2 regions of the Pseudalkalibacillus sp. JSM 102089 genome follow, and region 2 is predicted to be linked to the other one. Evidence: riboswitches for the same ligand, from Rfam matches in the RefSeq annotation. Region 2 holds a riboswitch; the other holds the start of a gene.
The links. A riboswitch is a leader RNA that binds a small molecule or an ion and turns the genes downstream of it on or off. The one in region 2 is predicted to bind S-adenosylmethionine.
Positions count from the first base shown of each region.

Region 1: it holds a riboswitch for S-adenosylmethionine, as region 2 does, so the genes downstream of both, metX (homoserine O-acetyltransferase MetX) here and msrA (peptide-methionine (S)-S-oxide reductase MsrA) in region 2, are expected to answer to the same signal.

Region 1 covers NZ_JBEWYW010000009.1:54,936-66,754, forward strand. Annotated here, with positions in the region: gene ABVF21_RS17360 (thioredoxin family protein) at 1-75, shown strand, start outside; gene sigI (RNA polymerase sigma-I factor) at 413-1,177, shown strand; gene ABVF21_RS17370 (anti-sigma factor domain-containing protein) at 1,199-2,455, shown strand; gene ABVF21_RS17375 (TlpA disulfide reductase family protein) at 2,531-2,956, opposite strand; SAM riboswitch class I at 3,170-3,280, shown strand; gene metX (homoserine O-acetyltransferase MetX) at 3,431-4,519, shown strand; gene ABVF21_RS17385 (O-acetylhomoserine aminocarboxypropyltransferase/cysteine synthase family protein) at 4,521-5,819, shown strand; gene ilvE (branched-chain-amino-acid transaminase) at 6,686-7,591, shown strand; gene ilvB (acetolactate synthase large subunit) at 7,968-9,689, shown strand; gene ilvN (acetolactate synthase small subunit) at 9,686-10,207, shown strand; gene ilvC (ketol-acid reductoisomerase) at 10,241-11,266, shown strand; gene ABVF21_RS17410 (2-isopropylmalate synthase) at 11,253-11,819, shown strand, end outside.
Region 2 covers NZ_JBEWYW010000001.1:296,218-308,036, reverse strand. Annotated here, with positions in the region: gene ABVF21_RS01380 (AAA family ATPase) at 1-558, shown strand, start outside; gene ABVF21_RS01375 (phytoene desaturase family protein) at 705-2,168, opposite strand; gene ABVF21_RS01370 (glycosyltransferase) at 2,165-3,286, opposite strand; gene ABVF21_RS01365 (carotenoid biosynthesis protein) at 3,286-4,098, opposite strand; gene ABVF21_RS01360 (phytoene desaturase family protein) at 4,116-5,621, opposite strand; gene ABVF21_RS01355 (glycosyl-4,4'-diaponeurosporenoate acyltransferase) at 5,800-6,318, shown strand; gene fni (type 2 isopentenyl-diphosphate Delta-isomerase) at 6,299-7,342, shown strand; gene ABVF21_RS01345 (Na+/H+ antiporter NhaC family protein) at 7,538-8,941, shown strand; SAM riboswitch class I at 9,029-9,142, shown strand; gene msrA (peptide-methionine (S)-S-oxide reductase MsrA) at 9,242-9,892, shown strand; gene ABVF21_RS01335 (hypothetical protein) at 9,939-11,819, opposite strand, start outside.

The DNA.
Region 1 (11,819 bases), on a different contig from region 2:
GGGAATAACACCCTTTTTGCCTTCGAATCAGTCGTAACTGTGGATGCATTTCTTAGTGAACACAAATTCGTTTGATGAAATTTGACCAATTTATCGTTATTTTCTGGATTTAGAAAATCGCTTCAAGACGGGCTTGAATGAATACGCAATTCGCTGAAAATTAAGCAAGATTAATAATGATAAATTAATATAACAGGAAGTAAAGAAACAGTAACATTGTCATAAAATTGTATTTTCGTTCATGCTGATTGAATGGTATAACTGAATAGAGTCACCTTTCCGATGTTTGATACGAATGGTGACGCATTTTTATTTTAATTACTAATTTAGAATTCTCAAACTAAAAACATCTAAGAATCCAACCCGAGAAGCAATCAATTAGAAATTGACTGCAAGATGAGAGGTGTATAACATGACAACCATTTCAATCAGCACAATGGGAAATTTCGCAAATCATAAAGAAAATAAAAAAGATAGTATTACATTAGAAGATAAAATTGATAGTATACAAAACGGAAACCAGTTATTAAGAAACCAGCTATTAGAAGATTACCAACCGTTTATTAAGAAAATCACGTCCAAAGTTTGCAATCGTTATATCAATCATTCGATGGATGAGTTCAGTATTGGACTTTCAGCTTTTAACGAAGCGATGGATCAGTTTCGAAAAGGACAAGGAAGTAGATTTTTAACCTTTGCTGATATGGTGATTAGAAGAAGAGTCATCGACCATATCCGTAAAGAAGCAAGACAAAATAAGTATATTTATCTTGAGCCTGAGGAACTTGATGAGGAAGGCCGACTAGAAGATAGTTTTGCAGAACAGAAAGCTGCACTTGATGTATACGAAATGGACAGACAGCGTGAAGTAAGAATGTATGAAATTGAGGAATACGAACAATTGTTAAAGAAATTTAGCATTACGTTTAAAGTTCTGAGCAAAAACTGTCCTAAACATATTGATGCAAGAGAAAATGCAAAGATGATTGCGCAATTGATTGCTCAAGATGACATTCTTTCAAGTTATTTGTTAGAAAAAAAGCAGCTCCCTATAAAAGATTTGCTAGCGCTCGTTACATGCAGTCGAAAAACGATTGAACGTAATCGAAAGTATATAATAGCAGTGGCGTTAATTCATCTGGGTGGATTTAATGCGCTGAAATCTTATATACAGTAGTTGAATTAAGGGGGCCAGGGGATGAAAAATGGGGTCATTATGGACATTCGTGGACGTAAAGCGGTTGTATTAACACCCGATGGGGAGTTTACTACGATCAATTTGAAGCGAAATCATACGTTAACAATCGGCTCTGAAATTAAACTTACACCAAAACCATTAAACAAGAAAAAAGGTTATTTTACCCCCTCTATGCCCACCCTGGCCGGTATGGCAGCAATTTTGTTATTAGTTGTAATCGTGACAGGTGTGATTCCTGTTAGACAAAATGACGCAGTTGCGGCCTATGTAAGCTTTGATATCAATCCAAGTATTGAGGTTGGAGTCAACTCCGACCTTGAAGTTGTTCAATATCAAGCGTGGAATTCGGACGGTGAAGGGTTAAACTTAGATCAAGAGGTAACGAACATGCCTCTAAGCGAATTTGGAGGGCTCCTAGTCTCGAAACTCGACAAAGAGGGGTATCTAACAGAAGATAGAAAACTGCTTATTGTCGCCTCAAATGTAGAGAAGAAAGAGCGTTATCAGGCGATCAAGGATCAGCTTGAGAATACGATTCAAGGAATAGAACAGAATCAAGCATTAGTCAATCAAGCAGTTGCTATTACAACGATATTTGATACTGACTATAGTACTCGAGCAAAAGCTATAGAAAATGGGATAACACCAGGAAAATATATGACTTATCTTGCTGCTGTTGATCGGGGAGCTACGTTATCAATAGAGGAAGTACGGAATTTGTCTGTCAAAAACATGGATGAATTAGAGACCGAAAGCATGACCGCAGTGGAATCAAAGTCGAAAGATCGCTCTTTGGAACTAGAAGATTCTGTCGTCCAGTTGAACGATAAGACGGTACCTAATCAGAATCAAGAAGATAGTGATTTAGTTCTTCAGGAGCCTGAGCAAAGCTCTTCTGATAAGGTTGAAAATGTGGAGAAAGAACAAAAGGACACGACTTCAGAACCAGAAATTAGCCCGTCAGATCAAACTGAAGCATCTAAAGATAACAACAAAGTGCAAAAAGATAAAATAGAGAAAAACGAAGACGAAGCTAATTCTAAAATAGCTAAAGAACAAGACAAAGAAAAAAAGAAGGCTGAAAAAGCAAACGAGAAAATAGAGAAATCTCAGGAAAAATCGGATAAAAAAATAGAAAAAGCTCAAGAAAAAGAGGATAAAAAGGACAAAAAGAAAGACGAAAAGCAGGATAAAGACAAGAAGGACAAGAAGGACAAGAAAGATAAGAAAGATAAGAAAGATAAAAAAGACAAATAACGCAACATGCTATTATTTATTTTATTTTCATTATTTTAAGCCAGAGGGATTCCTCTGGCTTTTTTTATGGTGTGGTTATTTTGATGTCATGATGTCGGGCAGTGCCTTTGCGATATCAAGAAATGATGATTTGTCATCGAACACATGTACGATTTGGTGATCTTGATTAAGCAATACAGTTGTTGGGACACCTGTACAACCAAATTTGTCGTAAGTTTCTCGTCCACTGTCTTGTAAAACGAGGAAAGGAAGATTGTTTTTGATCGTGAAATCTTTACCGGCTTCTTCTGACCGTTCACGACCTGTCACGTTAATTGTTAAGAATGCTAATGTATCAGCATCTGCATGCTGGTAGAACTGTTCTTTCATCGGTAAATCTTTCATACAATCGGGGCACCAAGAAGCCCAGAATGTAATCATAACTGGTTTCCCCCTGAAGTCCGTTAAGCTGATGATTTCTCCGCTTTGTACTTCTTCTAACGCAAAGGACGGCGCTTGCACTATCAATCACCTCTTCAAAATTATTCTAAGGCTACTTTATCAAAAATTCGATTCTAATCAAACTTAATACACTGTAGGCTCTGTTTCACGATAATTTGGATTAACATAGGCATTCTTTAAAAAAATGAAAAGAATGATAATTCCGAAAAAGTGTTTGACACTAATGCGCCACCTTGCTAAAATAAACTCAATTAAACAAAAACAAAATATTCTTACTTATCTAGAGAGGCGGAGGGACTGGCCCTATGAAGCCCGGCAACCGTCAAACCAATTCTGGTTTGAAAAGGTGCCAAATCCTGCAGGAGAAATCCTGAAAGATAAGCGGAGCTGATGAATAAATCAATCCTCTCTGTCTTTCAGAGAGGATTTTTTATATTGAGGCGACGTTTTCTTATAGCATTGGTTCTAGATTTATGGCTCATTATTATAGCCTTAATGAAGAAAGACGGATTGGTCGAAAGGAGTGATAGGGGTTTGGAAAGAGAGACGAGATACGAAGCTCAGAACGTATTGATTGGCTCGTTCACACTTGAGTCTGGCGAGACGCTACATGAAGTAGAACTCGCTTATGAACGCGTTGGACCAGAAGACGCTCCGGTTATTCTTGTCTGTCATGCATTAACTGGAAATCAATATACAATTGGTGATTCTGAGCCTGGCTGGTGGAAAGGATTAATTAGAAAGGATGGCTATATCGATACTTCTGAATTTCAAGTTATAACGTTTAACGTTCTTGGAGGATGTAACGGTTCTACAGGACCGCTATCGATTAATCCAGTCACGAGAGAACGGTATAAAGCGGACTTCCCGTTTGTTTCAGTGAGAGATATGGTCCACTCACAGAAAAAGGCACTTGAAGTGTTAGGTATCGATCACCTTCATGCTGTGATTGGTGGATCACTTGGAGGAATGCAGGTTCTTGAATGGGGTGTCCTTTACCCAGATGGAATGGAGCATCTGATTCCACTTGCGGTAACCCCAAGCTTAAATACGTATGGAATAGCTTATAACGCGATTTCTAGATTTGCTATTACAAACGATCCTGATTGGAAGGATGGATACTACGATCCTCATCAACAGCCAACATCGGGGCTTGCAACTGCAAGAATGATCGGTATGATCTCTTATCGAACAGATGAAATGTTTCAAAAAAAATTCGGTCGAGCGGCGATCGAAACTTCAGAAGAAAATCATAAAGTAGCACAGTACGAAGTGGAATCTTATTTACACTATCAAGGAAATAAGCTTGTAAGCCGATTTGATGCAAATAGTTATTTGTATTTATTACGGGCAATGGACACACATGATATTAGTAAAGGCCGAGGTAATCTTACATCTATTATCAAGGACATTAAAGCGAGCATTCTTGCTATAGGTTTTAAAGGGGATTTAATCTATCCTCCAGAGGATTTAGAAAAATTGTTTGCTCAAGTTCATTCTTCTCCGTTTTATCTAATCAACACAAAATTTGGTCATGATGGTTTTCTCGTTGAGTTTGATAAATGGGGACCGCTTATAAAGGAACAAGTAACATTAACTAAAAATATCGAAGGAGTGAAGTGAAATGGCAGAGAAAAAATATAATTTGGAGACAATTGGAATTCATGGAGGTTTACAAGCTGATCCAGCTACAGGCGCAAGGGCTTTACCGATTTATCAATCGAATGCTTATCGATTTAATAATACTGATCACGCAGCCGATTTATTTGCCTTAAAGGAAGAAGGGTTTATCTATTCGCGCATAGGCAACCCTACAGTGGGTACACTTGAAGAACGTATTGCTCAACTAGAAGGTGGTGTTGGAGCTCTTGCTCTTGCAAGTGGCATGGCTGCCATTACAACTGCCATTCTAAATGTAGCCAATAGCGGGGACGAAATTGTTTCTGCTTCGACTTTATACGGTGGAACGTATAACCTCTTTTCTGCTACACTTCCGAAATACGGAATAAAGACCAACTTTGTTGATCCTGAAGATCTGGAATCTTTTAAATCAGCCATTACTCCAAATACGAAAGCTATTTTTGCAGAAACGATTGGTAACCCGGGTCTCCATGTATTAGATATTGAAAAAGTAGCAGATATTGCACATGAAGCTGGAATCCCACTTATTATAGACAATACATTTGCTACTCCATATCTTTGTAGACCAATTGAGCATGGGGCAGATATCGTCGTTCATTCCGCCACAAAATGGCTTGGCGGAAACGGGTCCACAATGGGAGGAATTATTGTCGATGGTGGCAAATTTGATTGGAATTCACCTAAGTTTCCGGGCTTCACAGAACCCGATGACACGTACCATGGCATAGTATTCGCAGAAGCACTACCCGAAGCGGCGTATATCGTGAAAGCAAGGGTACAGCTCCTAAGAGATACAGGTGCTGCGCTTAGTCCATTTAACGCTTTTCAAATTGCTCTAGGTGTAGAAACACTCCATGTTCGCATGAAAGAGCACGTTGCAAATACTCGGAAAATCGTTTCTTACTTAAAAAATCATCAGGCAGTTGAGTGGGTGAGCTATCCTGAAGATGAGAATCATGTATCGAATCAATTGGTGCCAAAGTATCTACCTAAAGGTGCTGGAGCTGTCGTCGTATTCGGAATAAAGGGAGGACGCGAAACCGGAGCAGGAATCATTAATTCAGTTGAACTTTGGTCTCATGTAGCAAACGTAGGAGACGCGAAAAGTTTAATTATTCATCCTGCCAGCACAACCCACCAGCAGCTAAGTGCGGAAGAGCTAACAGCTTCCGGCGTGCGTGATGACCTCATTCGTTTATCTGTTGGAATTGAACATATTGATGATTTAATCGCTGACCTGGATCAGGCCATTGCCAAAGCAAAAGTTGAAGCCAACGTATAATTCAGCACTAAAGCTCTCTTCCATTTGAAGAGAGCTTTTTTTAGTTTAGCAGTTTCTGACTTCATTACGTCAAATATTGAATGAGAGACTAAGATGACTAGTCTTCAAAGCTCATCATATATACACATGACAACTGTAAATAAACATACAGAAAGAATGCTTACCCTTTTGGTGATGCAATGGTCAATTACGTAAGAGGACTGAGCCGTTTGGTTGTTCCTTGTTTAATCTTTTTCTTTTCAATAAGTAAATCGAGTTGTAATTTTCTTCTATGCTTTTTCATAAAAACGAGAGCTTCGCTATGATGCTACTCATTGAGATAGGTTTGTTGTTTAATTCAGTTTTTATCAAATCGGCTAAAATAATTAGAAAAATCCAGGTATATACTTGAAAGCGTTGTAGCTCAGTATAGGAATTCTAACAGAAGATAGCACTGCGGATGGCGTTGGCAGGTGTAAAGTATATAAGATATGTTTACAATTTTTTTTGGAATGGTTTATAGATCTGGAGAGGACTTGCCCAAGAAAAGGTACAGATGGATCCAGCTCTTTCTTTTAAATTTCCTTGGCATAAAACAAAAAAATGTAAGCGTTTTATTGAATTTATAATTAAAAATTTTTCGTGTGATTAAATCTCACGCATACCAACGTTGTAAGCGTTTCCAAATAGATTGATATATCAAAATTATCAAAAAACTTATATTTTAGGTGTTGACCTTAAGTCCAAACCGGCGTAATATAATCCTCAATTAAACAAAGTATTCAAATAACTCAAACACACAATTAGGACCCCGGATTACGTTGGTCCTATCATTAAACACTAACGCTTTACTGCGTCTACTTAACAAACAGAAAGGAGTGAACAAGGTGAGTGAACAGTGGATCTACCTTAACGGAGAATTTGTGAAGAAAGAAGATGCCAAAGTATCTGTATACGATCATGGTTTTCTCTATGGCGATGGGGTGTTCGAAGGAATTCGCATGTATGACGGAAATGTTTTTCGATTAGAACATCATTTACAACGGCTTTATGATTCAGCTCATTCAATTATGCTTAAAATAACGCACACTATGGAGGAAATGACCGCCATTATTGTGGAAACGCTGAAGAAAAACAACCTTCAGGATGCCTATATCCGTATTGTTGTATCACGCGGAGTTGGGAACCTGGGACTTGATCCTTTCACATGTAAGGAACCTCAAGTGATCGTTATTGCAGAATCACTAGCCTTGTTCCCTAAGCGATTATATGAAACAGGAATTGATATTGTAACGGTAGCAAGTAGAAGAAACCGATCGGATGTCTTAAGTCCGAAGGTTAAATCGCTCAACTATTTAAATAACATTCTTGTAAAAATCGAAGCGAATTTAGCTGGTGTCAGCGAAGCTCTAATGTTAAATGATCAGGGATATGTCGCTGAAGGATCAGCTGATAATATATTCATCGTAAAAGGCAATGTGATCAAAACACCGCCTGGATATGTTGGTGCATTAGAAGGAATTACGCGAAATGCCATTATGGAATTGGCAAGACAAAAGGGATATGACATGAGAGAAGAAACTTTCACACGTCATGATGTCTATGTTGCAGATGAAGTGTTCCTAACTGGAACAGCTGCTGAAGTTATTGCGGTCGTAAAAGTAGATGGTCGAGAAATTGGTGAAGCAAAACCGGGTAAAACGACGAACGAGTTGCTTGAAGCATTTCGAGATATCGTCACTGTCGATGGTGTCAGTGTTTACCCTTCAAAACGAGACGTTCAAGCAGGATAATTCTTACAAAAAAATAAATATCAATAATCGATGACGAGGCAAAAGAAACAGGAATTGGTATTAACCAGAGAGCCGGTAGTGGTGGAAGCCGGTATTACCCCCTGTATCGACATCCCCTCCGAGTGTTGATCTGAATTAAGTAACATAGGATCAGCCAAGTGTTCTAAAAACACTTGTTATCAAAACGAGCAGTTTGCTCATGAGGCGGCATCTTTTTGTCGCAAAGTAGGGTGGTACCGTGAAGTCTTTTCGCCCCTATGGACCGTAAAAAAAGCGGCGTAGGGATGAGAAGGCTTTTTTTTATTAGTAATAAACAGTAAAATACGCAAACCCGTTATCGAACGGAGGCGTGCAACACAATAAAGCATTGGAGGGTATGAATATGCGGGCGAAGGCTAAACCAGAAGCCGAAGCGGTAACAGCGGAAATGACCGGGGCAGACGTATTGATTGACTCTTTAAAAAAAGAAAATGTTGAAGTTCTCTTCGGATATCCGGGAGGAGCAGTTCTTCCAATCTATGATGCACTTTATCGATCGCCAATTAAACACATTCTCTCAAAGCATGAACAAGGTTCCATTCATGCGGCTGAAGGATATGCGAGGGTTAGTGGGAAACCAGGTGTAGTTATTGCAACATCAGGTCCAGGAGCAACAAACCTCGTAACGGGGATAACAGATGCCATGATGGATTCATTACCACTGGTTATCTTCACTGGGCAAGTTGCAAGTACGGTGATTGGTACAGATGCCTTTCAAGAAGCGGATATTATGGGAATTACAGCACCAATTACAAAACATAATTATCAGGTTCGTGACGTTCAGGATCTACCAAGAATTATTAAAGAAGCGTTCCATATTGCAACAACAGGACGTCCCGGTCCAGTTCTAGTTGATATCCCTAAGGATGTGGCGAACAAAACCATTGCACCCGGCTATGATTCTACTATTCATCTACCCGGCTATCAGCCAACTTTCTCGCCAAACATTTTGCAGATCAAGAAGCTCGCGGATGCGGTTGGTGCAGCAAAGAAACCGGTGATTTTAGCTGGAGCTGGCGTTCTCCATGCGAATGCAGGAAAAGAACTCGTCGCTTTTTCTGAGAAGCATCGCATTCCAGTCATCAATACATTACTTGGTTTAGGAAGCTACCCTGGCAATCATCCTCTATTCCTTGGAATGGGAGGAATGCACGGAACGTACACAGCGAATATGGCACTGTATGAATGTGACTTGTTAATTAGCATTGGTGCACGATTTGATGATCGATTAACGGGTAACCTTGACCATTTTGCCATTCATGCAACGGTTGCTCACATCGACGTTGATCCTGCAGAAATTGGGAAAAACGTTCCTACTCAGATTCCAATCGTATCTGATGCAAGAGAGGCATTGAAGAAGCTTCTAGATATTGATTCACCAGTTCCAGATACAGAGGATTGGCGTAAGGTGCTTACTCAAAATAGTGAAGATTTCCCACTTTGGAAGAAAACATCTTCAACGGAATTTCTGCCACAGCGAGTAGTTGAACTCGTGCATGAATACACGAAGGGAGACGCTATTGTTACGACGGACGTTGGTCAACATCAAATGTGGGCGGCTCAGTACTACGCATTTGCAGATGCCAACCGATGGGTAACATCTGGTGGACTTGGCACGATGGGCTTTGGTTTCCCTTCCGCGATTGGAGCACAGCTCGCATTCCCAGAACAAACGGTTGTGGCTCTTACAGGAGACGGGGGATTTCAGATGACATTACAGGAGCTATCGACTCTGCAAGAGTTAAACCTTCCTGTGAAAGTAGTCATCATGAACAATCAGACGCTTGGAATGGTGAGGCAGTGGCAGGAAGCTTTCTATGAAGAACGCTATTCTCAATCCCTTATACCTGTACAGCCAGATTTTGTGAAGCTTGGTGAAGCTTACGGTATCCAATCTTTTAAAGTAACCAATGAAGAAGAAGCAAAAGTTGTTTTTGAAGAAGCCTTTTCTCACCGAGATCCAGTTTTGATCGACTGTAGAGTAGCTGGAAAGGAAAATGTATATCCAATGATTGCACCTGGTAAAGGGCTTCATCAGATGATTGGGGTGAAACCATGAAACGAATCGTAACTGCAACAGTGATTAACCAAAGTGGTGTTCTAAACCGCATTACGGGGTTGATGACCAAGCGGCAATTTAATATCGAAAGCATAACGGTTGGTCATACCGAGACAGAAGGAGTATCCAAAATGACCTTTGTCGTTAATGTGGACGGTGATGCGAAGATTGAGCAGCTGATCAAACAGCTCAATAAGCAGATTGATGTTTTGAAAGTAACTGATATAACGGATCAAGCTATCGTTGTCCGAGAATTAGCGTTAATTAAGGTTATAAGTAACGCCCAAATTAGAAGTGAGATTTCAGGAATTATTGAGCCGTTTAGGGCTTCTATCATCGATGTCAGTCGAGAGAGCATTACCGTACAAGTAACGGGTAACTCCGACAAAATTGAAGCGATTCTAGACCTTCTCAGGCCATATGGCATTAAGGAAATGGTTCGAACTGGTATAACTGCTTTTCCAAGAGGAAGTCAAAAGTCAGTAACAGATTTGAAGCAGTATTCCATTTTAAATTAACTAATAAACCTAAATATGAAGGGATGAATGAAAATGGCAAAAGTATACTATAACGGTGATATCAACGAGGGAATGCTAAAAGGAAAGAAAATCGCAGTAGTTGGTTACGGATCTCAAGGTCATGCGCATGCACTAAATCTTCGCGAGAGTGGTTTTGATGTAACAGTCGGCTTACGTAAAGGGCGTTCATGGAATCAAGCAGAGGAAGATGGTTTTGATGTAAAAACAGTAAAGGAAGCAAGTGATGAAGCAGATGTTATCATGATTCTTCTTCCAGATGAGTATCAGCCTGAAGTGTACAAAGCGGAAATCGAACCAGGTCTTCGTGCTGGAAATGCGCTAGTCTTTGCTCACGGCTTTAACGTTCACTTCAATCAAGTTGTACCCCCATCAGATGTGGATGTTTTCCTTGTTGCTCCAAAAGGACCAGGACACCTTGTAAGAAGAACATTTGAAGATGGTGCAGGAGTTCCGGCGCTATTCGGTGTTTATCAGGACGTATCGGGTAACGCAAAAGAGCTTGCGCTAGCTTATGCAAAAGGAATCGGCGGTGCTCGTGCGGGGGTACTTGAAACATCCTTTAAAGAAGAAACCGAAACAGATCTTTTTGGTGAACAGGCAGTTCTATGTGGTGGACTGTCATCACTAGTGAAAGCTGGATTTGAAACGCTCACGGAAGCGGGATATCAACCAGAAGTCGCTTACTTCGAATGTTTGCACGAGCTAAAGCTCATTGTTGACTTGATGTATGAAGATGGTATTGCTGGTATGCGTTATTCGATTTCTGATACAGCTCAGTGGGGCGATTTCGTATCTGGACCACGTGTTGTCGATGCAGATACAAAAGCGCGTATGAAAGATATCCTTGAAGATATTCAAACAGGCAAGTTCGCAAAAGGTTGGATCCTAGAAAATAAACTAAATCGTCCAGAATTCCATGCGATCAATGAGAAAGAAAAGCATCATCCAATCGAGCAAGTAGGAAAAGAGCTTCGTGCGATGATGCCATTTGTGAAACCAAAATCAAAGAAGGAAGTGGTTACCAGTGCGAAAGATTAATGTATTCGATACAACGCTTCGTGACGGAGAACAGTCAGCCGGAGTCAATCTGAATGCATTAGAGAAGCTGGAAATCGCGAAGCAGCTTGAGAGACTTGGAGTCGACATTATGGAAGCAGGCTTTCCTGCTGCTTCCAAAGGTGACTTCCAGGGTGTGAAGAACATTGCTGATACTGTAAGGGATGTATCCGTAACTGGCCTTGCGAGAGCGAATATGAAAGATATTGATGCGGCATGGGATGCGTTAAAAGGTGGCGCTGATCCAAGACTTCATGTTTTTCTTGCAACGTCTCCCATTCATATGACTCACAAGCTAAAGAAGACGCCTGATGAAGTAGTTGAAACAGCAGTTGAAGCAGTGAAGTATGCCAAGAAATTTTTTCCGAAAGTCCAGTGGTCAGCAGAAGATGCTTGCCGCTCCGACCGCTCCTTTCTTGCAAAGATTATTAAAGAAGTGATTGATGCAGGAGCATCTGTCATTAATATTCCAGATACAGTTGGATACAGAAGTCCACAGGAATACGGAGAACTGTTCACTTATTTGCGAAACAAT
Region 2 (11,819 bases):
CTAGGTATGAATCCTGAAGGTGGCACGAAGAATTTCAATTTTTCTAGCTATGATTCTCACTCAAATTTGCATCAGTATTTGAAATTAACAAGAGGAATTCATAGACCAGATGATTCTTTTTTCTTTCGAGCCGAGACATATTACAATTTAGCTACGAATATTGAAGCATTAGATCAAGAGGGATTTGGTCCGAAAATTATTGATTCTTTTGGAGGGAAATCACTTCATCAACAATCGCACGGAGAGTCTTTTTTTGCTACATTTATGTACCGATTTCAAGGAAGAGGGTTGTACATTTTAGATGAACCCGAAGCGGCGCTCTCACCGATTAGGCAGCTATCGATGTTAACGAGAATACATGAGCTTGTTCAAGAAGGTTCTCAACTAATTATATCGACACACTCACCAATTTTAATGGCATACCCTGAGGCAAGAATCCTACAGCTAAATGCCGATAGCATGAGTGACGTAACGTTAGAAGGAACTGATCATTATGTGACGATGAAACAATTTTTTGAAGATAAAGATCGCCTTTTGCATCATTTGTTGAAGAATTAAGGGTTGATGGTGTTTAGACGAAATAATTGATAAATTAAATTGAAAAGTGCCCTCCAAATGAAGCTTGCGTTTGGAGGGCACTTTAAACTTGTTTAGATTGTCTAATATGAATGGCGTTCCTTACCGAATCATTTTGTACTTGTACACTAGTGATCTTCGCTAATGATTCGATCCGCTACATTTTTCCCGCTAATGACGACCATTGGAGAACCACCACCAGGATGGGTGCTTCCGCCAGCAAAGTAGATATTCGAGATATCCTTTGATTGATTGGAAGGTCTAAGAAAACTATTTTTTAAAGAATTCGAAGAAATGCCATAGAGTGCCCCTCTGAAAGCGTAGAAACGTTCTTTAATTTCTTCAGGTCCGATGACCTTCTCCGTGACAAGGTGCTTCTTTATAGGTAATCCATGCTTCTCCAACTTATCATATATTTTCTCTTTATATTCCTCTAAGGAAATTTGGTTATTTTCGGACACAGGAGGCGCATTTACTAGAATAAAGAGATTATCTCCATCAGGAGAAACAGAAGGGTCTGTTGCTGAAGAATTTGAAATATAGATCGTCGGATCGTCAGGCCATTCTCCCTTAAATAGCGTTTCAAACTCATGACTGTAATTTTGAGCAAAGTATACTTGATGATGTACGAGATCAGGAAGTCTTGTTGATAATCCAGCCATGATGACAAAAGCAGAGATGGAAGGAGATGATCTCTCAATTTTTATGTTAGGCATGGATGGCCGCTCTTTCTCATCAACTAATGCTGGATAGGCTTTCAATAAGTCTCCATTAATAATAACTTTATCTACGTCTAAACGATCAGAAGCCGTTTCAATTTGCTTCGCTTTTTTATTTTCAACATGTATTTGATTCACTTCAGTATTTAAGTGAAAAGTAACACCTAGCTGTTTTGCAGCGGATTCTAGACTTTCAGCAAGTTTGGTGTTTCCCCCCTTAACATAATAAACTCCCTGCACCATCTCAAGATATCCAATCATCGCAAAAGTAGCTGGCGAGAGAAAGGGGGAGGAACCAATATATGTAGAATAGCGATTAAAAGCTTTTAATAAAAGAGGGTGCTGAAAATAGCGTTCATGAAAGTGATTCATTTTCTCAAGCGGTCTCACTTTAATAACTGCACGAAACAATGTAGGAGAGAAGTAATCATTCCACTTTGTAAACATCCTCGGAAAGAATGATGATTTGGATAAATGATAGAGTCGTTCAATTTCTTTGAGATAAGCGGGATAATGATTCGCTGCAAATGAATCAAGCTTCTGTAGTTGCTCTATCATGAAAGACTCGTCTGTGCTCATCATAAAAGATTGACCATCATAGTCTATATTTCTTGTATGATGGTCGAGCTTCATCCACGTGAAATAATCCCTGGGGTTAAGGTTTGTTTCTTCAAATACAGAATCAAAAATTTCAGGCATTGTCATCGTGTTTGGCCCGAAATCAAAGTGATGTGTCCCCAGGTTAACAGGCATCATTTTCCCACCTGCGTATTCATTTTTGTCATAAACGTGTACATTGTATCCTTTGCTAGCTAGCTTAATTGAAGCAGAGAGCCCACCGAGTCCTGCCCCAATAACGGCGATTGTTTTCATGAGTACGTTCTTCCTTTCCAAACATAACCTTTCTGCCTTAAACCTGTGCGCATAGAATGGATCAACAGAGTCATAAACGCGACAGCACTTAGTGGCATGAGGAGCGATAACGTGACTCTTTGATTCGTTCTTATATCAATCCATGCTTTTTGAAGCACGATTAGAACATAGGGGTAAAAGAGTGCGACTATAAGTGAACCTGTTATTGCTGTATAAAGCCCTGCAAGTAGTAAAATAAGAGGACCGAGATAGAAAATGCCATAAAAGATAAAGAGGATCCATATTAGGAAACGAGAGCGCCCGAGACCTGGGAAAAGGTTTTTGGTGAAACCATTCCACACTTCGCGATTCGTTTGATACATATAACAAGTGACCACATTTGTTATATTGGCAATAATAACTCTTTGTCCTTTTTTCTTAAATGTTTTTGCTAAATCAATATCATCAAGGAGTGTGGCGCGAATCCCTTTATGACCACCAACTTGTTTGTATGATTCCGTATGAACCATTATAAATGCCCCATGAGCAGCGGTGAAGGAGGGTAGGTTCGTCCAATTAGCTGGTGCTAATGGAAGATGGAAATGAACGACAAAATGCTGAAGTGGTACAAGAAGCTTTTCAAGAAACAAGCTTACAGGAAAAGCAGGAAACCCTGTTATCATGGAAGCCTCCCGCTTTTTCATTAATAAGAGTGCAGCTTGAACCGCATTTGGCGACAGTCTTAAATCTGCATCATTAAACAGTAGGTATTGTCCTTTAGCATGTTCACTTAGTTGATGACAAGCATATACTTTCCCAGTCCAACCTTCAGGTAGATCTTTACCACGAATAATCGTAAATCTCGGATCATTTTTTGTTCCTTCATACAGTAAATTCAATGTTTGATCACTAGAGTGGTCGTCAAGTAGAAGAAATTCGATATTTTGATATGTGAGTTTTTTTAAACTTTGAAGGAGTTCTTCAACGTTTCGTTCTTCATCACGAAGAGGGATAAGAATGGATACTCGACCATTCTCATCCCCCTGAATACTTCGATTTGATAGACGTGGCATGAAGAGTGAATTGATGATCGTCCACAAGACAAACGCTGTAAGAATGCTAATATAAATGAGCAACATTAGACGGTCACCTCTCCCGCTGTAGCGCGTCCATTTTGCTTCGCTTTTTTCTTATAGGTAATTAGCAGAAGCAGTGTAGGAATCGATGTTACAAAGACCGCAAGCCAAAGTCCATCAAGCAGAGCAAGGAAAATAAACATCCCCATGACCATACCAAATAACATGGCCATTCGATGCTTCCATTTAATGAAAGAAGTCCTATTTGGAATCTTATTCCTCATATAGAGAGGATAGAGTAAGACGTGGAAGAAAAGGGATACCCAGAACCAGCCCGTGAAATTTTGGAAAGGAACGTTATAATAAACGCCGTTTCCGTCCCATCCCCAATAACCCTTCACTAAATAGGCGACGGGATCAATGATTAAGTCAATTAAAACGGCAATAAGGGAGCCTAAAAGGGAGTAGACGACCCATCTTATGATGCCGTGATTTAGTTTTTCCGTCATTTGAAGCGATAGCACATGAGTAACGGCAATCACCATAATCCAAGCAAAACCAATTCCTATTGGAACGTCAGCTAATTTAAACCCAAAATCACCGGAATAATCATATTTTCCAAAGATTAAACCATAATGAACGCCTAAGCCCTCTGCGATCATGCTGAAAGCAAAGATAAAGGAGGCTGTTGAAAGCCCCCGCAAAGCCCCAAACGTTCGTACAAAATAAAAGGTGCCTAATATTCCACAGAGTATAAGAAAGAAGGCATTTGCCCAGTTAAGAAACGATGGAAGTAGGTCGAAGCCAACAAGGATCAACCCACAGCAGTACCAAAAAATAAATAGTCGAAAGATTACATTATCCCATCTCATCATGTTGCGAAGTCCCTTTCTTAGCCAGTTTGTTCATCTTTCAATTTCTGATCTTCCGCAATTAAATCTGCAGTTAACTGACCTGAAAGTGTAACCATTGGTACGCCACCACCTGGATGTGTTGAACCACCTACAAAGTACAGATTATCAATTAGTGAACTTCTAGATGGTATTTTAAAACCGCCGTTCACTTTACGATCCGTTGCTACACCATAGATAGAGCCACCGTTAGAACCATATAAACTCTTAATATCATCTGGAATGAACTGATATTCGAATTCAATTGATTCGCGAAGACCTGTCATACCCATTCGTTCTAATTTATCTAGGACGATTTCACGGTATCTACCGCGATGTTTCTCAAAGCTCTCACCAGGCTCTAAAGGAGGAACATGTGTTAAGACAAAGAGATTTTCTTTTCCAGCCGGTGCCTGAGTTGGGTCAGATTTTGATGAGACACCAATATAGACAGTTGGGTCGTCAGCAGGGACGCCTTCATCAAATATTTGTTTGAATTCTAGCTCGGGATCTTTCGAGAAGAAAAAGTTGTGGTGTTGAAGGTGATCAAACGTCTTATTTACACCTAGTAACAACACAAGGCCCGAAACGGTAGGAGTATATTTTTTCAATTCATCTTTCACTTTTTCAGCCCCAGGTTCTCCTTTAAGAAGCGTCTCGTGGGCAGGGATGCCTTCAAGATTACTAACGATTAAGTCTGCCTCCATCATCGTCCCATTCGCAAGTTTTACACCAGCTGCTTTTTTGTTTACGGTGAGAATCTCAGCGACCTCTGTATTGACTTGTACGTCCACACCTAGCTCATCAAGTAGCTTAAGCATTCCTTCTGCTATGTTATACATACCGCCTTCAACATAATAAATACCAAGGCCAAGCTGCACATAAACTAGTTGTGAAAGAATGGCAGGGGAATGATAAGGTGATGAGCCAATATACATAATAAAGAAGTTAAAGAGCTGCTGAAGATGTTTATCATCAAGATATTTTTCCGTTGCCTGATTCATTGATTTCATAGGGTTCATTGTGAGAAGGTCTTTAAATGAATGCAGTTTTTGCAAATCTTGAATGCCTGATAAGCTTTTTTTGTAAAAGCTTTTTAAGCTTAAATCGAACATCGTTTTGCAATAATCTAAATAGGAGAGGAAGTTGGAATAATCTTTTTCTGAGCGCTTATGTACTTCAGATAACATAACAGCAATATCACTTGTTACATCAATCTGGGCGCCATCTTCGAAGAAAGTTCTCCATTGAGGTTCAATACGTTTAATGGTCATATAATCGTTTACATTTCGGTTTGCGCTTTTGAATAGCTTCTCAAGGACCCACGGCATTGTTAGAATGGAAGGACCGGTATCGAATTTAAACCCCTGGCCGGAACGTTTGTTTAATTTGCCGCCAGCGCGCTCATTTTTTTCCAGTATGGTAACCTGATGTCCATCGGCTGCCAGACGAATAGCTGCCGAAAGACCTCCGAGTCCAGCGCCAATAACGATTGTTTTTTTGCTCATTCCATCTCCTCCTTCATCGAATTAACTTCAAGCGTCGACATTTATACACTGTAATTGTATAGTGTGGGTATAACCTTTGTAAAGGAATCATAACGCTGTTACAGTGTATAATAGGTTTCCTGACATAATAATTACCTAATCTTGGATATGTTAAACAATTTTGAAACGAGGAATGTGTATGCAGGTCATCCACTTATCGATCGTAGGGTTAATCTTAGTGAATATTTTTGCCTGGCTGATCATTCATGTTTCTATCTCTTATATTTGCCTTCGGTTGCCAGATTCCTTTTATGAATCTAAAAAATCAATGTTACAAAATAAGAAATGGGAACTGAAAGTGTATGATCGTATCCAGATAAAGAAGTGGAAAACAATACTACCTGATGGGGGAGATGTGTTTAAAGGAGGATTTCGGAAGAAAGAACTCAAAACGCTCACTTCTTCTTATATAAGGAAATTTATCTTAGAGACAAGACGTGCAGAGGTGACTCATTGGCTTCTCATACCACCTTCATTCTTGTTTTTCTTATGGAATCCTTTGAGTATTGGTTTAGTAATGGTTGGGTATTCTTTAATAGTTAATCTTCCATTTATTCTTATACAAAGGTACAATCGACTCAGGTTAAAACCATTATTACATCGACAGTTGAAAAAAGAGCAGCGCAGGGGGAATTCCATTGGAACACTTGGGGTTTGATCAAACCGAAAAAAGAAAGAACGAACATATTGATATTTGTCTAACGGAAGACGTGGAAGGACAGGGACTTACGACGGGGTTAGAAAAATATCGTTTTAAGCATAATCCACTACCAGAAATTGATTATAATGAAGTCGATATTTCCACTCAATTTCTTAATAAGAAATTGAAGACGCCATTTCTGATCAGTTCAATGACGGGGGGTACAGAGCGATCTTGGGAGATTAATAAACGTCTTGCCAAAGCTGCTGAAGCACATGGTTGGGCGCTTGGTGTAGGCTCAATGCGTGCAGCTATTCAAGAATCGAAATCCGCTTATTCATTCGACGTAAGAAAACATGCACCAACCATTCCTATACTAGCTAATATTGGAGCTGTTCAACTCAATTATGGTTTTACAGTAGAAGAGTGTAAGAGAGCGATTGACTTCATTCAAGCTGATGCGCTTCTGCTTCATTTAAATCCATTACAAGAAGTATTCCAACCTGAGGGTGATACAAATTTCCAAGATTTAATCGATAAAATTCGAGAAGTAGCAAAAGCGATCCCTGTTCCACTCGGTATTAAAGAGGTTGGCATGGGAATCGATGCGAAGAGTGCTCAGCGTCTTATAAGTGCAGGTGCCAGTTTTATTGATGTTGCTGGAGCGGGTGGAACATCCTGGATTCAAGTTGAAAGTTTTCGTTCCCATCAAACATTAAGACAACAAGCTGCCGAAGCTTTTCAAGATTGGGGTAATCCGACAGCTGATTGTATTATTGATGTAAGGAAACAGCATCCCGATGTCCCGATGGTTGCAAGTGGCGGACTAAAAAATGGTGTAGATGCAGCTAAAGCTATTGCTCTCGGTGCGGATGTGTCTGGATTTGGTAGGGCATTACTTGAAAATGCGGTAGATGATAGTGAAGAAGCGCTATCAGATCAATTAAAGCGAATTGAGTTCGAATTACGAACGGCTATGTTTGGAATTGGAGCTGCATCGATCAATAGATTAAAATACAATAGCGCATTAAAAAAGAAATAGTCAGAGCACTGAGCTCTGGCTTTTTTGTATGAATAAGTTAAGGAACGATGTTCAATTTGTCTTATTTAACCCATATGGCACCATTGAATTCGAGCAACTCCACTTGCTCATATGAATGAGGAATCAACATTATCGGTTCCCGTAGTATAGGTCGTTCTCTAGAGAGCAAACTAGAGCTTAAGGAGGGCGACGCTAATGGCCTGGTTATCCATTTTTCCGTTTATCGTTGTCATTATCATTGCGATGAAAACAAAACTAGTGATCCCAGGATTAACGGCGGGTTTGCTAACAGCATCATTTATATACAAACCTGGATTGATCATTGGTTTACAACAGTTCTATGAATTTATAATGACTGGTTTGAAAGATGAAAATAATGTTAAAATCGTCCTTTTTCTATATATGTTTACGGGCTTAATCGGATTGATGAAATATACTGGTGGGATAAAAGGATTTGTTCAAGTTGCCTCATCCAAAATCAACTCAAAAAAAGGAGCGTTATTTCTGACGTGGGTGTCAACGCTAGGAACATTTAGTGCTCCTAGTTTCCGCATTGTAACGGTAGCCCCAATCATGAAAGCTCTTTTAAATAAAGTGAAAATCACTCCTCAGGAGCTTGGATTTGTGATAGAAACGACAGCAACACCAGTCATTGTCTTAATGCCAATTGCTACCGCTTTTGTCGGCTATATGTCATCTGTTGTGCAGCTTTCACTTAAGGCGGAAGGTATTGAAGGAGATGGCTATCGTTACTTCCTTCAAAGTATCCCTTATAACTTTTTTTCGATTAGTATTTTATTGATTGGCTTTTATTTGAGTTTTTTCCATCATCGAAAAACGCCTGCTACAGACGCAGGTAATGTGGAAAAAAAGCTTGATGATCAATGGGAAGATTGTCATCCAGCAGTGGCGAAGGATCTTCCTACGAAACCGATGAATTTATTAATACCTCTTGGAGGAGTTATTCTCCTAACACTTCTTCTCACATATTGGAGTGGTTATCAGAAGGGGTTTACTTCTTTAATCAAGGCGTTTATTGAAGCAGATGTGCTCGACGCGATGGTCTTTGCACTTCTCACTACAGTACTTTTAACGTTCGTTTTCTATTTATTTCAACGTTTTTCTTTAAAGGACCTTGTTACTTATTTTATCGAAGGGGGTAATGAGATGATGCCGGTCATCGTCTTGCTTACTGTTGTTTGGGGCTTAGCAGCTTCAACAGAAGCTCTTGGCTTCTCATCTTTTGTTACCTCAAACCTTGATTGGATTCCTACTTTATTTGTACCACCAGTCTTATTTCTCGTTGGTGCGTTTATTTCATACTTTATTGGCTCATCATGGGGCACATGGGGAATTTTAATGCCGCTTGGTATTTCATTAGGGTATTCTACAGGAGCAGATCTCCCTGTTGTCATTGGAGCTGTGTTTGCGAGTGGGACATTTGGCGCATTTGCTTCTCCGCTAAGTGACAATACGAATACAGTTGCGAGGATCTTGCAGTTGAATCCTATGACATATGCGAAATTTAAGCTTGGCCCAGCTTTATTAGCGGCGGGATTAACTGCAGCTGGCTACTTTGTTATCTCTTTTGTAATATAATTATTTTTATGAGTACTTTTGTATTGACATCCGTTTTAAAACCATTTATTATTGGGACTAACTTAATAATCCTTTGTTTAAAGGATCTTCTTATTCAGAGAGGTGGAGGGACTGGCCCTTAGATACCTCGGCAACGGACCTATGAACTTGTGTTCAATTGGAACCGTGCTAATTCCTGCGACGAAAGTCGAAAAATGAGAAGAGGCTCGGTCTATCCAAACCCTCTTCTGTTCGAGCAGATGAGGGTTTTTTTATGCACCCTCATTTGGAAATATGTTTTAGTAGAGGGAGAGACTGATATTGCATACACTAATGGATAACGAAGCAAGAAAACAACAGCTTATTAAGACCCTTCTCTCACAAGGGATATATAAGAAGGGTGAAAAGCAACTTTATATGTTATCACTAAATGAATTAGAAAACATATATGCTCGATCAAATAAAACCATACAGAGAAAAGGAAACGGAGTGGTCACAGTGGAACAAGCAACATTTGCAGCAGGGTGCTTTTGGGGAGTAGAAGCGCTATTTCAACAATTGAACGGTGTTATTTCAACTTCAGCAGGGTTTACAGGAGGAGAGACGATTAATCCAACTTATGAAGATGTTTATTCTGAATTAACAGGCCATGCCGAATCTGTCCAAGTTGAATATGATCCTTCGCTCATTACTTATGAAGAACTTATAGAAGTTTTCTTTGAAAATCATAATCCAACCTCTTTAAATAAACAAGGAGAAGATGTCGGAACACGCTACCGCTCAGCGATTTTTTACCATTCAAATGAGCAGGCAGAAATAGCATTGATTGCGAAAGAAAAACTCGAGCGATCCGGACGCTTCAAAAAACCAGTTGTGACGCAAATTGTACCAATCACTTCATTCTATCGAGCAGATGAATATCATCAAAGCTATCTTGCAAAGCGTGGACAGTCTTCTTGCAAAATTTCATAATAGAAAAAAGCCTTCCCTCATCGTCATGAGGGAAGGCCTTTTTTAGTTAATCACCTTGATTGACACCTATTTGGTCAATATAGACTTTTCCTTTCTCTGATTCATTAAATTCAAATGTAAGAGCATTCATCTTCTTCGGATTAAAGGCATCGTTTGCTTCTAAGAATTGCTGCATCGGGATATTAAAGGTTTGGAGAACCGGTTCAGTAGGTTCACCATAACGTCCTTCTTCGAAGTATTTTGTTTTTGTGTGTAGAATAGGAAGAACACCTTGCAACTGCATGACGTCACTCAGCTTAACACTAGCGGACGCTCCGTTATCTGAACTAGCCGTGATTGTGAAATCAACAGGTTGCTGGTCAGATGGATCTGAAAGGTTTGCTGCTGTGAATGTTAATGAACTGTTCATTGTATAAGCAAATGGATCCTGAAGGGCTTTCTTGAAATTTAATTTGTACGTGCCGTTCTTTGAATAGGAATGATCCCATTTCAAAAAGACCCCATGAGTACCTCTTTCTTTATCGCGTCGAAATTCAAGCTCTCCTTCATACCATTGCAGCAAGCTATTAGCCTCTATGGTGATATAAGGAGAAGTTGTTGTTGTGACATCAACGTCCTCCTCAAAAGTGCTATAGATATGATACGAAGGATCTTCGTATTTACTAATGTATGTTGTATCAGGTAGCCATTCGAGAGCATAGCGATAATCCTCAAACATCGGTTGATAAGACTCATTTTGATGAAGCGTCGCTTCAAGAAATCCAGCAACATATGTGCGGGCTATTTGTCGTTGTTCAGTGCCTTTAAGAAGAGGCTCTTTATTTAATAAAAGCGTGAAAGGGAAATACGTATCGTTTTCTCCCCACGTTGTGTTAAATTGTCCGTGATTGGCGCGATCAATATAAAGGGCTGCTTTCATAGCTTCTTTTCTGCCAGTTAAATCAATCCCATTATACTGTCGGTCGCCTTCGAATTCCGATAAATCACTATCATAAGAACCTTGAAGCAATAAATAATTGACATCATCCACTTCGATTTTTCGATCTGAAAGTGTTTGATAATCCGTCGGTGCAAGTGCGATAACAGATTCAATATTATAATGGAAATCAAAAGTCATGTTTCCGTTATTTGGATAACGATCAAGGTCATTGAATTTTGCTGCTAAAATGGCAGCTTGACCACCGCGAGAATGACCTATTAAAGCAATTTGATCCATATTCACTTTGTTGAATAATGGATTATCTTTTTGAGACGATAATTTCTCCATTTCTTCAATATGTTTAAGCAGCAACCAGGCGCGTCCATTAATGTCTCCTGCGAGGCCTCCAGACCATGATGAATTGAAGAAGTTCTCATCTACTGATACTGTTAAAAAGCCACGACTAGCGAGTAACTCTCCTAAATAATTGTAGCCTTCATCTGAGAAGTCCTCCATCTTATGGTTTCCATGGACAATAAGGACAAGGGGGAAAGACCCTTGTCCTTTGGGCACCCATACACGTCCATTTAGTGGCACATTGGTGTCTTTAAAGCCCCAGAACCACTCACGTTCTTTGGACCATTCTCCAATCATACTTGAAGCGTTAACTGACATCGTTTGAATATCAACTTGCTCTCCAAATTCAGGACGTTGCTTATCCTTACCACTTCCATATGTATAAGTAGTTACATCAAATGAGCCGTATTCTGAAGGGTTATCACTAACAGGTGAGAGCGGCTCTACATTAATAGAGAGACGATCATTCATCAAACCAGGTGTGAATAACCAGTATGAAAAAGCAGACGTTGCTAAAATACCAAACAGTAGCATGATCATAGACATTGGCTTTTTGATCCCTTTAGAAAGAGGGTATCCGAACATGGCGCCAAGGATGATACCGACTGCAATTAAAAGATAGGAGAGCGGAAGGATGTTCTCTAATTGACG